3 regions of the Tatumella sp. UBA2305 genome follow, and region 3 is predicted to be linked to each of the others. Evidence: predicted binding sites of a transcription regulator. Region 3 holds the regulator's gene; each other region holds the start of a gene.
The links. The regulator Fur, encoded in region 3, represses iron uptake genes when iron is present. The targets are predictions, from matches to a motif close to ATAATAATGAGAACNACTATCAA.
Positions count from the first base shown of each region.

Region 1 (4,293 bases), on a different contig from region 3:
CATACTGCGCTTTAGCTTTTTCCAGATCACCGGCATCGATATCGGCTTTCAGCTGGTTAACTGCCACGACCATCGCGTCTACCACACCATTAACATAGGTGGCATAACCGACCGTGCCTTGTTTCAGCAGTTCAGCAGTACTGCCGGTGGCTTTAGCTGCACTTTTACCGGTGACGGTAAAGTTAATCAGTTCCTGTTTAGCGCCCGGGCAGTAAATCTGATATTTGCCGCCATCCAGTGTCAGGGTGAACTTAGCGGCCGGCAGTCCCGGTGCCAGGTTTTCCTTTTCACCCAGAATACGGTTGTCACTCAGTAATTCGATTTCAGTGATGGCGGTAGCAGTTTTGTTGACTACGGTGAAGGTGACCGGGCCTGCTTTGGCACTATTATGGTCAACGATACAGGTTCCGCCTTCTGCGCCGGTCAGGGTGACATTCACCTGAGATGCACCATTGCTCACCGGCGCTGCGCCGCCGGCAGCCATGGCATCTACCGAGACCAGTAACAACGCCGAAACGATCGCTGAACTGAGAACGGAGGGTTTGTTAATAAAAGCGGATTTGAACATATAGATCCTTTATTTGTTTTCAGGAGAAACAGGACGATAACCGGCATCAGATGCCTGACGGGAATCGTCCCGGCGGCGCAATGCCAGAATGAGTAAAATAATGGCCAGCAACCCTAACAGTAGCGGCAACTGAATAGCCCAGAAGGTATGACGCAACTGTGCCTGAACTACGTTTTGCATGGCTTCATCTACCTGAGATTGCCAGCGGTCATCCAGTTGCCAGTCACAACCGACCTGCGGCACTGAACTGCGGGCGGTATAGGTGCGTGGAGACAATAAACCGCCACCGGAAAGGGTCATCAGGGTGGTGGTGTGGGCGGCTGCACTGTAGATGGCCTGGCCTGCCGTTTCGGCATCGACTGAGCAGTTGACCTGCCAGCTGACATTATACGGACCAGGATGCTGCGCCGGACTCAACCCAACCGGAATACGATGACCATACAGTGCCATGACCTGATCCACAGTCAGCGTCTCAGGGAGTCCACTCACTTCCGGCTGGCGGGTAATATTCCATTGCTGCAATATCACGCCTTTCAGCTCCGAACTTTTTTGTTGTCCGTCGGCCAGTTCATAGTGAAGCTGTTGCTGAGGGGTCGTAATCTGTAACTGATAACCTCCGGTTGAGGGTTTCAGCAGTGTGGCGCTACCTCCCCCCTGTAATGGGGCGGTCGCCGGAAGTTGCAGGGTGGCCCGGGGATAAGCGCTGAACAGTGCCAGTGCGGTCAGTGCCAGCACGGCGGCTGAGCTAAACAGTAACTGGCGGCTGCGGGTTACTGACGGTCGCAAATGGCGTGGCCAGTAGACCAGAATACCCACCAGCACGATGTAAATGCCCCAGCCGCACAGTTCAAGTAACCTTGGATCGGTAGGGATACCCAGTACCCCGGTGATCAGGGCGGAACGTACCGACCCGGGAGGAATGGCCCAGCTGAGATTGGCGACCCGCTGCTGGCCAATATTCAGCCATCCCGCTTCATGGCCGCTACGCAGGGCACTGATAATCAGCCCCGCTGCGACCAGAATCAGGAACATGCCGGTATAGCGGAAGAAACGACCCAGATTGAGCCTGACTCCCCCGATATAGATCCCCCAGCCAATGATAATAGCAATGACCAGCCCCAGAACGGCACCCGCCACCGCCCAGGCGGCAGACTGTGCAACAGAGAAGGTTGCCAGTAAAAAAACGCTGGTTTCAAAACCTTCTTTAAGAACGGCCAGAAAAGCCATGCTGGCCAGCGCCATGGCACTGGACTGTCGGATAGCGACAGCCGCTTCGCTTTCCAGCTGGCGCTTAATTTCATGGGCATGGTTGTTCATCCACATCACCATGCCGGTGACAAAAAATACTGCGACCAGACCAATTACAGCTTCCATCGCTTCCTGGCTGGCCTGGGGCAGGGCTCGCTCGGTCAGGCTAAGGCCGACACCGACCAGTAATGAGAGGATCACGGCCAGCACTACGCCTGCCCACATGGCCACCAGGCTTTTCCCGTTTTTACGTAAAAACGCGGCAATAATGCCGACGATCAGGGCCGCTTCCAGCCCTTCGCGCAGTGCGATAACAAAAGTGGCTAACACCAGAATTCCCCGTCGCTCAATTCTAAATGATAATTACAATTAATATCATTTCTATGGGTATATGAAATATCCCGAATAGCAGCGAAAGTAAACCTGTAAGGGTTGAAACATTATGTAATAAATTGTTATCCGGCACGAAGTGTGAGGCATAAGTTATTTAATACTAAAAAAATCCTTAAGAAATGACCTTTTCCGTCACTGAAATTGGAAAATATCCGGCAATTTGGATCACTGGCAGACCAGTTAGTACGTGGCATCTCTTATACCGTTGGCATTTTTTACAGACAGAGTCATCCTGTGATAAATGGTGAAATGCTTATCAGTGAGCAGGACGTAGTCATGCTGCCACTATGCAAACGCGAAACAGATTTTTCCAGTATCGGGTGTTTTTTACACAATTTACTGACCTCTGCTGCTTTTTTTTTCCATCCTGCACCATACTTCATCCACCGGTCTTGTTTGGGGAAAACGACTATGCAGAATCCTACGCTGTTTCAGTTTTTTCACTGGTATTACCCGGACGGAGGTAAACTCTGGCCCGAAGCTGCCGAAAAAGCCGCATGGCTGTCAGAAATTGGTATCACCGGAGTCTGGCTGCCACCGGCCTGTAAAGGTGATTCCGGTGGAAGCTCAGTGGGTTACGATATCTATGATCTGTTTGATCTTGGCGAATTTGATCAAAAGGGCACCCGGGCGACTAAGTACGGCGACAAAGAAGGATTGCTGGCAGCGATAAATGCCCTGCAGCATCATAAGATCAGTGTGATCATGGATGTGGTACTCAACCATAAGATGGGCGCCGATGAAAAAGAGCAGGTGCAGGTTAATCGCGTGAATATGGACGATCGCGATGATATCAGTGATGAAGTCATTGATGCTGAAGCCTGGACCCGTTTTACTTTTCCGGGCCGAAACGGAGAGTATTCAGAGTTTATCTGGGACTTCCGCTGTTTCAGCGGCGTTGATCATATTGAAAATCCGGACGAAAACGGCATCTTCAAGATTGTGAACGACTACACCGCCGGTGGCTGGAATGACCAGGTAGACTCAGAATTTGGTAATTATGATTACCTGATGGGAGCTAACGTAGACTTCCGTAACAATGCCGTGAATGAAGAGCTGAAATACTGGGGCCGATGGATTATCGATCAGACAAAATGTAACGGCTTCCGGCTGGATGCTGTTAAACATATCCCGGCCTGGTTCTATAAAGAGTGGATTGACCACATTCAGGAACATTCGGAACAACCGATGTATATGGTGGCAGAATACTGGTCATTTGAAGTCGATGTGTTGCAGAACTATCTGCAACAGGTCGACTATAAAACCATGCTGTTCGATGCACCACTCCAGTTGAATTTCCATCACGCCTCAAAAGGTGGTTCGGATTTCGATCTCAGCAAAATCTTTGATAATACGCTGGTGTCGGCGGATGCCGCGCATGCGGTGACGCTGGTGGCCAACCACGATACTCAGCCGCTGCAGGCGCTGGAATCCCCGGTGGAACCCTGGTTTAAGCCTTTAGCCTATGCGTTGACCTTATTACGGGAGCAGGGAGTACCCATCATCTTCTATCCGGATCTGACGGGCGCCAGTTATGAAGACAACGGTAATGACGGTAACCCTTGTACGGTGGAACTCCCGGTGATTGAGCATCTGGAAACGCTGATCCGTGCACGTCAGACTTATGCGTGGGGTGCTCAGACTGACTATTTTGACCATCCTAACTGTATCGCTTTCAGCCGCAGTGGTACGGCAGAGCAGCAGGGATGTGTGGTGGTGATGTCTAACGGTGAGGCCGGAGAGAAGAGTATTGATACCGGGGAAGCGTTGGCACAGCGAAAATGGCGTGATTTACTGGAGAATCGCGAAGAGATTGTCGAAACCGACGAACAGGGGCAGGGGCAGTTCTTCTGCAATGCAGGCAGTGTCAGTGTCTGGGTATTGGCGGAATAACTCCTGCCGGTATAAATGTGTTTTATCGACAGGTTGGTGAGTACCAGCCCTCTGTGGAGTATATTTTCTCAGGGGGCTGTGCCTTCAGAAAAATGTAATCTGCATTAACTCTGTCCTGATTGCTGTTATCCGCGCCTCACCCTAAAAGCGTTGAGCTAAAGCAGGGTATTACCGTATCAGCCCGGTATACC
Region 1 covers NZ_DDVT01000002.1:83,916-88,208, reverse strand. Annotated here, with positions in the region: gene efeO (iron uptake system protein EfeO) at 1-568, opposite strand, end outside; gene efeU (iron uptake transporter permease EfeU) at 578-2,146, opposite strand; gene amyA (alpha-amylase) at 2,621-4,102, shown strand.
Region 1: a site for Fur is predicted at 2,173-2,195, ahead of efeU (iron uptake transporter permease EfeU). Genes of this name have one in related genera too.

Region 2 (4,293 bases), on a different contig from region 3:
GGCGTAAATGTGCCGGCTTGATCGGTTGTTTTGCGACGATAAATGCGCAGCTCTTTTCACCCATCAGCTCATCACTCATTGACACCAGTGCAGCATGGATAATATCAGGGTGACGTTGCAGCAGGTTTTCGATCTCCTCGGCAGCAATCTTCTCTCCGCCACGGTTGATCTGATCTTTTTCACGTCCCTGAACTTTAATATTACCTTCCGCGGTGATCTCAATCAGATCACCGGAACAGTAAAATCCTTCATCATCAAAACAGGTCGCGTTATGTGCCGGGTTATTAAAATAACCACGGAAGGTGTAGGGACCCCGGGTCATCAGGCGACCGATCTGGCCTGCCGGCAACAGCTTGCCGTCTTCATCCACCACTCTGACTTCGTCATCTTCACTCATGGGCCTGCCCTGAGTGGTCACAATTATCTCCAACGGGTCATCCAGCCGGGTATAGTTCACCAGCCCCTCGGCCATACCAAACACCTGTTGTAGCTGACATCCAATTTCTGAAATTATCCGCCGTGCCAGAGTTTCACTCAGACGTGCCCCACCGACCTGCAGGACTTTCAGGGAATTCAGTTCACCGTGATTTCCCTGTTCACTGATGGCCTGTAACCAGAGGCTGACCGCCGGGGGGACCAGCCCGGTCAGGGTAATCTGGTGTCTGGCGATCAGCGGGAAACATTGCGTGGCACTGGGATCGGCGGCCATGACGACCAGCCCGCCGGCATAGAAAATCCCCAGGCACCCCGGAGAGCTCATCGGGTAGTTATGGGCAACCGGCAGGGCGCACAGGTAACGGGTATCAGCATCGACACCGCAAATATCATTACTGGCACGAATACTGTAATAGTAGTCGTTATGGGTCCGTGGAATAAGTTTCGGGGTGCCGGTACTGCCCCCGGAAAGCTGAAAGAAAGCCACTTCATCTGCAGCACTGGGATCGGCAACAAAATTGTCTGCCGGCGTGGCAAGCCACTCAGCCAGGCTGTGATCGCCATCGATAGCATGATGCATCAGCACCGTCGTCACAGAAGGAGTCTGTTCCCTGAACTGATCAAGAAACTGATTATCGGCAAACAAACTATGTCGGCGATCGGCAATCAGTAGTGCGGGTTTTATCTGTTGGGCATAAGAAAACAGCTCAGTACGCTGATGGCTGTACAGGGCATTCACCGGGGCGACGCCCAGTTTCAGAAGCGCAAAGAATACCAGGTAAAACTCGTTATTATTGCCAAGCTGAACCAGTGCGGTATCACCTTTCTTCAGTCCGGCTTGCTGAAGTCTGGCGGCCAGACGGGAACTGGCCAGGGCCATCTGCCGGTAAGTGATCTGCGACTCGTCATCGATAATGGCAACAGCGTCATTATCTTTCTGACGATCGGCAATATCACTTAATGGCAGGTCCAGCCAGTACCCTTTGGTACGGTAGCGACTCGTCAGCTCATCCGGCCAGCGTGTATAAGGGATAGTCATGGGAATTACCTTGATTGTTCAAGCCCGAAAGCTTTCAGCATTGTTGTCAGTTTTACGCCGGTTTCCAGCCATTCAGATTCCGGATTTGATGCCGGGACAATACCGGCACCGGCGAACAGGGTGATATCCTGATTATCGACGGTGGCACAACGTATCGTGACGGCCCATTCGCCATTTCCCTGGTCATCGCACCATCCCACCATGCCGCCAAACAGATGGCGGTCGAAAGGTTCCAGCTGGCGGATTAAGGCCAGCGCCTGAGGATGCGGAAAACCACTCAGTGCCGGTGTCGGGTGTAACAGGGCGGCCAGTGACAAAGCACTTTCGTGACTGTTCTTCAGGGTGCCCCGGATAGAGGTTGCCAGATGCCATAAGGTTCCTGTGGTGACCAGCTCCGGCACTTCGGGCACCGATAACGTCTCGCTGACCGGTTGCAGGGTATCGCGCATGGAATCAGTGACCAGGCGGTGCTCATGGCGGTCTTTTGCCGAGTTCATCAGGGCCTGGCCGGATTGATGATCAAGTTGCGGATCACTGGCACGTTTGGCTGATCCAGCCAGCGGACAGGAATAAAAATGATTTGCCTGCTTTCTCAGCAATAATTCCGGACTGGCACCCAAAAGTGTAGCACCTGAGGATAGTGGAACGTGGAAATGATAGTTATCCGGATTCTGTTGCACAATCTGTGACATCAGCGCCTGCAGGTCCATAGACTCAGGGCTGTGAATGTTCAGCAGACGTGATAATACGACTTTATCCAGCTCTCCCCGCTTCATCGCCTCAACTGCCCGGGCCACCATCGTGGTAAAAACGTTTTTCTCCGGGACCTGGCGGACATACAGAGCATGTTCTGCCGGGGGACCCAGTGGCGCGGTCTCCACTGAGCTCAGTTGCTGGCGATCGAAAAATTCGTAGCTTTCCGGAATATACAACTCTGACGGTTGACGTGTATCAAACGGAATTGCGCCGACAACTACCGGACGTGAAATTCCGGCAGCCCGGGCATGGCGGAATGCAGTTTCCAGACTTTCCGCACTGGCTGAAAGTTGCGGGTTCAGACCGGAAAGAGGCAGTGTCAGACGTTGAAAACAGCCATCAGTTATCAGACTTCGCCAGCCTGACGTAAACAGAAATCGGCCTTTTAAGGAGGGAAATTCCCGAAAGCAGGGATTTTCAGCCTGTTCCTTTTCTAGCATAGTTGCATCCTGAAATGATAAAATGTCTAATAATGATTATCATTTGTATTGTTTCGTGTAACCTAACCGGATCCGTGTAATGTGTCAACGAAATCGTCCTTTGCAGGTAAAAATCCGCAGTTTATGCGAAAAGTCTCCACTGGTAATTCCGGGAAAAAACATGAAAACAGTACACTCAGGTTATAAATGGTTGTTGATGGTATTTTTACTGCCTTTAAGTATGCAAATCAGTGCCATGGAAGGCTGGCCACGACAGGTTCATGGTGAAAACGGCACCATCACGTTACAACATAAGCCTGAGCGCATTGTCTCTACCAGTGTGACATTGACCGGGTCATTACTGGCGATTGATGCTCCGGTAATTGGCAGTGGTGCGACCGCGCCGAACAGCCGTTTTACCGATTCACAGGGCTTCTTCCGCCAGTGGGGAGATATTGCGAAACAACGCCAGGTAAAGCGTCTGTATATTGGCGAGCCGAATGCTGAAAGTATTGCCAGTGAAGCTCCGGATTTGATTCTGGTCAGTGCCACCGGAAATGACAGTGCGGTAAAACTGGTGAGTCAGTTATCGGCGATTGCTCCGGTGCTGGTAGTGAACTACGACGATAAGAGCTGGCAGCAACTGGTCTCAGAGCTGGGACAGGCTACCGGCCATGAAGCACAGGCGGCGCAGAAAGTTGCAGAGTTCGATCAACGTGAAAAAGCGTTGAAAGCACAACTCCGTCTGCCTCCGCAACCTGTCTCAGCAATGGTCTGGAATGGTGGCGGTCGTGAAGTGAATCTGTGGACCCCCGAGTCAGCTCAGGGCAAATTACTGGAACAACTGGGTTTCACTCTCGCCACCCCGCCTGCGTCTGTCACCGGTAATTTCAGCATGGGGCACCGTAAGGATATCATTCAGTTATCCGGTGAAAACCTGGCTGCCGGACTGGCAGGTAAAAGCTGGCTGCTGTTTGCCAGTACCGACAACACCGTGCCTCAGGTCCTCAAAGATCAGTTCCTTTCACAAACGGATGCTGTCCGTAACAAGCAAGTCTATGCAATGGGCAGTGACAATTTCCGTCTGGATTATTATAGTGCCAGCCATCTGCTGACTACCCTGCAGCATCAGTTCGCACATTAATGGTGAGAGAAAACGGTACATCAGTACCGTTTTCTCTGGCCAGTGGTCGCTAAATTTCTTTGCAAGGGTGGCATTTCCAGTTCGTTGAAGGTCCTGAGGGTTATGCGTCAACCGTATTTGCTGATCTTGCTGTTGTTGTTATTTACTCTGTTAACCGTACTGAGCCTGATTGCCGGGTCAAAAATGATTCCGGTCACGGAGACCTGGCAGTCACTGTTCTCTCCTGAGCATTGTGTATCTCAGGACTGTACGATTATCCGCTTTGCCCGGTTGCCCAGAACACTGGCCGGGATTGCCGCAGGTCTATCTCTCGGGCTGGCTGGTGCGCTAATGCAGACGCTCACCCGTAATCCGCTGGCTGATCCTGGCATTCTTGGGGTTAATTCCGGTGCGTCTTTCGCCATTGTGCTGGGCATCGCCCTGACAGGGGCCGATACCCCGCTGGCCTGGCTCGGATTTGCTTTCAGCGGCGCGATTCTTGCCTTATTGATTGTCGCGCT
Region 2 covers NZ_DDVT01000021.1:230,233-234,525, reverse strand. Annotated here, with positions in the region: gene B3Z23_RS14955 ((2,3-dihydroxybenzoyl)adenylate synthase) at 1-1,474, opposite strand, end outside; gene B3Z23_RS14950 (isochorismate synthase) at 1,480-2,670, opposite strand; gene fepB (Fe2+-enterobactin ABC transporter substrate-binding protein) at 2,867-3,793, shown strand; gene fepD (Fe(3+)-siderophore ABC transporter permease) at 3,866-4,293, shown strand, end outside.
Region 2: a site for Fur is predicted at 2,697-2,719, ahead of B3Z23_RS14950 (isochorismate synthase). Genes of this name have one in related genera too.

Region 3 (4,293 bases):
GAAACTAACTGCTCAGAAACTTTCAACATTCTGCGCAGAATATCAGAGGCACTTTCGCCAATATGACGGGTGTGGCTGGCAATATAGCGATAAAGGTCATCGTCTACTTCAATCGTTTTCATCTTTTTCCGTACTGTTATGACTGAGGTAAAAATCCTGTAAACATCAGTATACCGGAAATTTCCGGGGATTCTGTGCGCGGTAATTTACCTGTTGATTATAAAATTAAACTCAAACCCGCCGATAGGGCTGAATAGCGATTCCGCTAAAAGTCAGAAAATGCCCTAAAGATTAGCCGTTGAGTTCCTGAAAGATTAAACCATGATACCCTAAGCAAGCCTTTCCACTGTAAGAACTTTGCCATGATTTTAAACAGCCGTCTGCAAACTGAGCAAATTGATGAAGATTCGTCCCCGGTCCTGCTAATACATGGCCTGTTCGGCAGTCTGGATAATCTGGGGGTATTGGCCCGCAGCCTGAAACCTCTGACCCGGGTATTACAGGTGGATGTCAGAAATCACGGCCACTCTCCCCGCTCCACGGAAATGAATTACTCAGCGATGGCTCAGGATATGGCAGACACCCTCGATCACTACCAACTGGATCAGGTGGATGTGATTGGTCACTCTATGGGGGGAAAAATCGCAATGGCGCTGGCAGCGCTGGCCCCGGACAGAGTACGCCGCCTGATAATGATCGATATTGCTCCGGTAAATTATCCGGTCAGGCGACATGATGATATTTTTACGGCACTACGTATCGTAAGTGATGCCGGTATTACCCGCAGAGAATCTGCGGCAGAATTAATGCGCCCTGTTCTTAATGATGAAATGGTCATTAATTTTCTGCTGAAATCATTCCACCAGGGGGAATGGCTATTTAATATCCCGGTACTCTGGGACAATTATGAAGCCATCACCGGCTGGAAAACCTGTCCTGCCTGGCCTGGCCCGGCCTTATTTATTGCAGGTGGCAACTCACCCTATCTGGATAATCGCTACCGGGCTGAACTGCTGGCACAGTTCCCGCAGGCCAAAGCGCATATTGTCGCCGGCGCCGGGCACTGGGTACATGCAGAAAAACCCCGGGCGGTCATCAGTGCGGTACAACGTTTTCTGTCACTGGCGGCGAAAACTCCGGAGTGAAACTGTATAAGTATTGGCGTCATTCATCGCACTGGAGTATGATTGCGCGCTAAATTTTTATCGTGTGCTTTTAACATGATAACTGTGTTCATTCATCATTTTTCTGCGTGTATCTGATACAACGCAGGTGTTCAGTTTCAAAAATCATGGCAAAAGAAAATACGGATCGTACTACGCTCGATTTGTTCGCCAACGAACGCCGGCCAGGTCGTCCCAAAACCAGTCAGCTCTCGCGGGATGAGCAATTGCGGATAAATAAACGCAATCAGCTAAAACGCGATAAAGTCCGTGGACTACAGCGGGTTGAACTCAAGATGAGCAGTGACATTGTCGATGCTCTGAACTCTCTGGCGGCAGAACAAAACCTGAGTCGAAGTGAACTCATAGAACAAATTATTCTGGCTCAACTGAAACAAGATTAGGTTCGGACAACCGCACTCAGGAGCAAATCTGGCCTGTTTACAAGTTTCTCACACCACACAGGTCTGTTATCATCTGCATATCTGTACTGAAATTACAATTATCTGATCTGAAGATTCAAGAGGTTATACCCACATGGCAATCGTAGGCATCTTTTTTGGCAGCGATACCGGCAACACTGAAAACATCGCAAAAATGATCCAAAAACAATTGGGTAAGGACGTTGCTGAAGTGCACGACATCGCGAAAAGTACCAAAGAAGATTTGGAAGCTTTCGATATTCTGTTGCTGGGTATCCCGACCTGGTACTACGGTGAAGCACAGTGCGACTGGGATGATTTCTTCCCTACCCTGGAAGAAATTGATTTTAACGGCAAGCTGGTCGCTCTGTTCGGTTGTGGTGACCAGGAAGATTATGCGGAATATTTCTGTGATGCTCTCGGCACGATCCGTGACATTATCGAACCAAACGGTGCCGTAATTGTAGGTCACTGGCCAACTGCCGGTTACCATTTTGAAGCCTCCAAGGGCCTGGCGGATGACAGCCACTTCCTGGGGCTGGCTATTGATGAAGACCGCCAGCCGGAGCTTACCAGTCAGCGAGTCAGCCAGTGGGTGAACCAGGTGTCAGACGAGCTGCAACTGAAAGAAATCCTCGACGCTTAATAGGGTTTTTCATCAGAGTTGTGGTACTGTTAACTTCAGCACCTGCGGGAATGACTAAGATGGCCAGTAGCACCCGCATTAATTTCTTCAGCATATAATACAGACACGGACATTTCAGGGGTTCAGGGAACAAAGACTGAAGTTACCTGAGAACAACAAACTGTCTGTTTTTTCTCTGTGACAGTTCCTTGTCCGGTGGGCATTTCTCCGGGAGTGTTTAAGAGCTGTAGTTTCAATTTTGGTGCATCAGTTCTATAATGGATTAAAAAATATAAGGTCATTAACCAAACTTCAGGGCTTCTTGCCAAAGTCATTTTTCAAAAGTAACAGGACACAAACTGCATGACTGACAACAACTCCGCATTGAAGAAGGCTGGTCTGAAAGTGACACTTCCAAGACTGAAAATTCTGGAAGTGCTTCAGGAACCAGAATGCCACCATGTCAGTGCGGAAGACTTGTACAAACGCCTGATCGATATGGGTGAAGAAATTGGTCTGGCCACGGTATACCGTGTGCTTAACCAGTTCGATGACGCGGGAATCGTAACGCGCCATAACTTCGAGGGCGGGAAGTCAGTTTTTGAATTGACTCAACAACAGCATCATGACCATTTGATTTGCCTCGACTGCGGTAAAGTCATTGAGTTTAGTGATGAGTCAATTGAACAACGCCAGCGTGAAATCGCGACACGGTTTGGCATTAAGCTGACGAACCATAGCCTGTATCTGTATGGCCACTGTACCGAAGGCGATTGCCGCGAAGATGAGTCGCTGCATAACGATAAATAATCAGTATTCCTACTGATTATTCAGGAGTTGCTGAGACAGTCTGTCGCCGGTAGCACAATCACCTGATAAACCCGCATCTTTTGCGGGTTTTTTGTTGCCTGCCACCACCGGACGCCCTCTCCCTTCCCTGCTATTCTGCTAATCTCTTCGCCAGGGGTTAGCTCCCTGGCGAAGATAAAAGCATTTAACGCGATTAAGCTCAGTCCGGCTGTTTATTTCCAACGGTCCTGATAACAGTATCTGTCGTTCCGGCCAGAGTCAGCGGCACATTGCGACTGAAACGTTTTCCATCCGGACTAACTGACCTGATCAGTACATCACCTGTCACCATTGGTGCCTGTTGCGGGTTATAACGCAACCACTGTTGCCCACCATCCGTAGAAAATTCGACAGTTGTCCCGGGTAACGAAGTATTCACCCAGAGACGGCCCGAGCGAATTTCTGCCCCCGGCACCGGAATTCTGTAAGCAATACCGCTGGCATCCAGCCGTGCCAACACTGACTGTCCCAGCAGATTGGCAAACCGCTGCCAGTCGTTATCCAGCCGTTGCTGATCGACATAATGCGTTACGCCCTTCTCAAACCGCCTCCCCTGCTGGTAATCGAGTTCCCAGTCGGCTTTATGCCAGGCGCGTTCAGCCACAGAAAATAATCTCGGATATAGCCGGTATTCCATATCCTGATCGGTACGGACCACTTCGCTCCAGATCTGCGCAGACATCCCGTAAGCCCCCGGCCATGGCCCTTCTGAGGTTGCAGCAAATATCTGTCCGTCGCGATCCGTAGAAATTTCGGCATTTTGTGGCAGATTATCCGGGGTAAAACGGAAAATTTTCTGCTCATCGCTATACCTTGTCGCCCAGTAATAACCAGGTTCTACAGCATTCACTTCATAAGGCATATCCAGATACAGATAATCCGGATTAGAAACAATCACACGATAGCCTTTATTTGCCCAGTCATTGACTGAACCGCTCCCTCCCCAGTACAGCGTATCCCAAAAGTTCAGCGCATTTCTCGCCGTGGCGAACTGTTGGTTATCACGGTTTTCTTTCAGCCCATCCTGCCAGGCCTGAATCCCTTCCATACCCTGCTTTTTCGCAATATCACTGATCTGTAAAGCAAACCAGCCAGGCAGTGCATTTAAGCTGGCCACCTGACCGCTTTTCAGCAATGATGCACATTGCGCTGATTTTGCCCATGGCTTATCCTGGCGGCTAAGGTCCCGCTGACCTTTACCTGCTTCGGGGTTTGCAGTATCAGTATACCCCGG
Region 3 covers NZ_DDVT01000019.1:78,017-82,309, reverse strand. Annotated here, with positions in the region: gene seqA (replication initiation negative regulator SeqA) at 1-122, opposite strand, end outside; gene ybfF (esterase) at 363-1,145, shown strand; gene ybfE (LexA regulated protein) at 1,292-1,567, shown strand; gene fldA (flavodoxin FldA) at 1,701-2,231, shown strand; gene fur (ferric iron uptake transcriptional regulator) at 2,574-3,020, shown strand; gene B3Z23_RS12290 (beta-N-acetylhexosaminidase) at 3,220-4,293, opposite strand, start outside.